DNA from 2 places in the uncultured Agrobacterium sp. genome. Region 2 is predicted to be linked to the other one. Evidence: predicted binding sites of a transcription regulator. Region 2 holds the regulator's gene; the other holds the start of a gene.
The links. The regulator LexA, encoded in region 2, represses DNA repair genes until DNA is damaged. The targets are predictions, from matches to a motif close to TGTTCNNNNTGTGTTCNG.
Positions count from the first base shown of each region.

Region 1: a site for LexA is predicted at 1,409-1,426, ahead of QZ869_RS03280 (putative DNA modification/repair radical SAM protein). Genes of this name have one in related genera too.

Region 1 covers NZ_CAJYTV010000003.1:475,022-477,417, reverse strand. Annotated here, with positions in the region: gene QZ869_RS03285 (UdgX family uracil-DNA binding protein) at 1-172, opposite strand, end outside; gene QZ869_RS03280 (putative DNA modification/repair radical SAM protein) at 172-1,404, opposite strand; gene greA (transcription elongation factor GreA) at 1,626-2,102, shown strand; gene QZ869_RS03270 (glycosyltransferase family 4 protein) at 2,134-2,396, shown strand, end outside.
Region 2 covers NZ_CAJYTV010000011.1:589,579-591,974, forward strand. Annotated here, with positions in the region: gene QZ869_RS11335 (hypothetical protein) at 1-114, opposite strand, end outside; gene lexA (transcriptional repressor LexA) at 445-1,170, shown strand; gene QZ869_RS11345 (GFA family protein) at 1,317-1,715, opposite strand; gene QZ869_RS11350 (glutathione S-transferase family protein) at 2,092-2,396, shown strand, end outside.

The DNA of each region.
Region 1 (2,396 bases), on a different contig from region 2:
GCGTCTTCGCTACCGGTAGTGACGCCTGCTGCTCGAAATCAAGACGCGTGCCGCGGTCGCTCTTCAGGCGCCAATCCACATCGCTCGGTGCCACACTCGCCGTAAGAAGCGAACGCGCGGCGTCGCGCCATTCGCCAAAATTGCCCCTGCCCTCCAGTTCGACCGTATACATCACAGCAGCGACAACTGTTCCGGTGGCGGTGTGAACATGGCACGCAGGTCGGGTCGCTCGGTCAACTTGCCCGGCGTCCAGCCATCAGCGACGACAAACGCCTTCACCTTTTTCAGCGATACGCCGAAGCGCGCCAGATCTTCCAAGCGCAGCCTCCGAAAGCGACGGGAGGACAGGATCGAGTTTACCGTCTTCACGCCGAAACCAGGCACGCGCAGCAGCATCTCTCTCTCACCCGAATTGACATCGACAGGAAACTTCTGGCGGTTGCCGAGTGCCCAGGCGAGCTTGGGATCGATATCGAGGTCGAGCATACCGTTCTGCTGCGTCGAGGTAATCTCGCCGATGTCGAAGCCGTAGAACCGGTAAAGCCAATCGGCTTGATAGAGCCTGTGCTCGCGCATCAACGGCGGCTTGATGAGCGGCAGGTTCTTAGACGAATCAGGAATGGGGCTGAAGGCGGAGTAATAGACGCGCCGCAGGCCATAGCTGCCGTAAAGCCGCGCGCTGGTCGAGAGAATCGTGCCGTCGTCGGCGCCGTCAGCACCGACAATCATCTGCGTGCTCTGCCCCGCCGGCGCAAAGGTCTTGACCCGCTTCGTCTTCAGGGTCGGCTCGCCCGACTCCTCGATCTTCAAACGGATATCCGCCATGGAGCGACGAATATTGCCGGGCTGCTTTTCCGGCGCAAACTTGCCTATCCCGCTATCGGTCGGGAGTTCGATATTGATCGAGAGACGATCGGCATAAAGCCCCGCTTCTTCGATCAGATGCGGCGACGCTTCAGGGATGGACTTCAGGTGGATATAACCCCGGAAGCCATGGGTGACGCGCAACTCCTTTGCTACGCGCACCAGTTCCTCCATCGTGTGGTCGGAAGAGCGAATGATGCCGGAAGAAAGGAACAGACCTTCGATATAATTTCGCCGGTAAAATTCCAGCGTCAGCCACACGACCTCTTCCACGGTAAAGCGTGCGCGTTCGACATTGCTCGACGAACGGTTGATGCAATAAGCGCAATCATAGATGCAGAAATTGGTCAGAAGAATCTTTAAAAGCGAGATACAACGACCATCCGGCGCATAGGCATGGCAGATGCCCGAACCCTCCGTCGACCCCAGCCCGCCGCTTTGCGCCGAGTTGCGTTTCGAGGTCCCGCTGGACGCGCAAGAGGCGTCATACTTCGCTGCATCGGAGAGAACTGCAAGCCGCTCTTTGATTGACTTCTTCATAAAATGTTCTCTATATGTTCCAGTGACGAAAGTCAAATCACAAGCGGAGCACCTTGAAAATGCTTGTTTTTTACGGGCCTTTTAATTTGCTGGCATTTCAGGATGCTCTTCTGATATAGTCCGGCAAATTGTGATTTTGACATGGTTCCGAAGTTTTGCTCCGGAACCTGTTTCTTTTTGTGTCTGCGACGACCGCGGTGCGAATGTGAAGGAATAAAAAGATGGTAGAAAAAGTACCGATGACCCAGGGCGGTTACGTCAAGTTGCAGGAAGAACTTCGCTGGCGTCAGCAAGAAGAGCGCCCGCGCATCATCGAGGCGATCGCCGAAGCCCGCGCCCATGGCGACCTGTCGGAAAATGCCGAGTATCACGCCGCCAAGGAAGCGCAGAGCCACAATGAAGGCCGCATCTCCGAGCTGGAAGATCTGACCGCGCGCGCCGAGATCATCGATCTCTCCAAGATGTCCGGTTCCAAGATCAAGTTTGGCGCCACCGTCAAGCTCGTCGATGAAGACACCGACGAAGAAAAGACCTACCAGATCGTTGGCGATCAGGAAGCCGACGTGAAAGAAGGCCGGATTTCGATTTCCTCCCCCATTGCCCGCGCCCTGATCGGCAAGGAAGTGGGCGACAGCATTGAAGTGAATGCGCCTGGCGGCTCGCGCGGCTATGAGATCCTGTCCGTCAACTGGAACTGAAATCCCCGCTCCTGTTGCGAGACTTCAAGACTTGCCCCATGTCGATCTGAAAGATGTCTGCGTCCTTGCGCCGAACTTCAAGCGCAGGCTCTCGGGCGTGACATCCACGATCATTCAGCTCGTGCCGGTGCAAAACCGGCTCGGGCAGAAGATCGCCGTCATCGGCCCCGGCTTGCCCGAAAGCCTGCCATATGTGCGTTTCCGCGATCTGTGGCGGCTCTGGCAAAACGGTCCGGCAGGCAGAGCGCGCGTCTGGCATGCGCGCCGCAATATCGAAATGCTGCCGGCCATCAT
Region 2 (2,396 bases):
GGCAACCGCAACCTTGCGAGCTTGCAAAGGCCTTACAACATCAGCCCAAAAATCGGAATCGATTTTCCAGCTCTTCAGGCTTGAAACCTTGCGCCAGCAAAATGCGACAAACATTCTCGCTGTTCTCACCTCCAGAGGAAACCCGGACCGGTTTCGACGCCTTCCAGGCCTTCCTCGCACGCTGGCTTCGGTCGGCTCCTTCTCCTGCGAGACGCGGTTCTAACCAAGCTGAGCGATCAACCTGCTGCTCGCCATCGTCGTGTTCAGGAGGATGCTGTCATATTCCTAGCGGCAAGCTTCCACATTTGCGCGGAAACAGGACAGCGAAACGGCAAGCCGGAACGTTTGCGGAATTTTAAGGGATTGCAGAACACATATGGAACATATAGTGTTCGTTCTGTATTTGTTTCGCGAATTCTCGCAACGCATTCCAAGGGTTTTCTCATGCTCACGCGCAAACAGCAGGAACTGCTCCTATTCATTCATGAACGAATGAAAGAGTCCGGCGTGCCCCCGTCTTTCGATGAGATGAAAGATGCCCTGGACCTCGCTTCCAAATCCGGTATTCACCGTCTGATCACCGCCTTGGAGGAGCGCGGCTTCATCCGCCGTCTGCCGAACCGGGCAAGAGCGCTGGAGGTTATCAAACTCCCGGAAGCCTATTCCGCACCCGCGCAGAAGCCCGTACGTGGATTCGCCCCAAGCGTGATCGAGGGTAGCCTCGGAAAGCCGAAAGCGCCGGAACCTGCCCCTGCTTCAAAACCCGTAAATGATGCGATTTCAAGCGCGGTCACCGTTCCTGTGATGGGACGCATCGCTGCCGGTGTTCCGATCTCCGCCATTCAGAACAATACCCACGATGTTGCCGTGCCGGTGGACATGATCGGGACGGGTGAACATTACGCATTGGAAGTCAAGGGTGACTCCATGATCGAGGCCGGCATCTTCGATGGAGACACCGTGATCATCCGCAATGGCAGCACGGCCAATCCTGGAGACATCATCGTCGCTCTTGTGGATGATGAGGAAGCAACGTTGAAACGGTTCCGCCGCAAGGGTGCTTCGATAGCCCTGGAGGCCGCGAACCCGGCCTATGAAACCCGTATCTTTGGGCCCGACAGGGTCAAAATTCAGGGCAAACTTGTGGGTCTCATTCGCCGTTATCACTGACCGGTGACTGAAGGCACCCTACATCGGATCGGTTGAGCGCAGTAATCTCAGAACAAAATCAAAAAGGCAGGTCATCGCCTGCTTTTTTTGTATTCCGCGCCTCAACGGAGACAAAAGCAATGATGGGACAATGAAACTGCACGGGTCTATCGCCCTTCTTCGGTTCGGCCTGTCGATTTCCGATCGCGATCGAAACGGCGCAATGCGGGGTAATCCGGAAGCCATGCCTCACGGCGGATTGTCCAAAGCTCGTAGGTCGGCTCAAATTGATCCGGCTCGTCGAGTGAACCGAGATTGACCTCTACTTCGTCGCCGCTCCGGCCAAAAACCGGTGAACCGCAATCGGGGCAAAAAAAGCGGCCATTGTAGCTGCGAGTGTCTCCATCGATCGTTACGGCATCCTCTGGAAAAATTGCCGAGGCAAGAAAGAGCGCACCATGATGTTTGCGACAATCCATGCAATGACAAATCCCGACACGATAAGGCTGACCGACAAGAGATAGCCTTACCTTGCCGCAGGCACAGCCACCAGACCTCACCACCATGTTATTCCTCCTACTCCACGATACCTAGCCACCGAACACCGAACTTCGAATGAAGTTCAAATCCCACCACTCACGGCGACTGTTTTTGCTCTTCGACAGACCGACACATCAAATAATGTGAAGACCGCCATTCGTGATCCGGCCTGTAACTCCCTGTGGGACCGCGCTACGAGATTACTGACAAATGTTGTCAACCGAGAAAACCCAAGCATTGTCCGCATGAGACTGCGCAACGGTGTGCAGCAGTGAGAGGCGCTCTAATATCGAACGAGGGAATATGCGCGGATCTGAATGATTGGGACGCGCTTCAACGTGAACCAGCGCCGGAATCCATCAAGCCATGCGAACAAACGCATCACCATTTGGAGACAAAAGGATGTACGAACTCTACATAGCCAACAAGAACTACTCGTCTTGGTCGCTTCGGCCCTGGGTGCTGATGGAGACCTTGCAAATCGCATTCGCAGAGAGGCTCGTGCCCTTCAACGATCCCGATCCAGTGAACCGCTTCACCCACTTCTCGCCCACAGGTAAGGTACCCTGTCTGGTGGATGGAAACATCACCGTCTGGGATTCGCTCGCGATCGTCGAATACCTCTCCGAACGTCATGACGGCGTGTGGGCACACGATGCCAAGGCCAGAGCATGGTCGCGCTCTGCAAGTGCTGAGATGCATTCGGG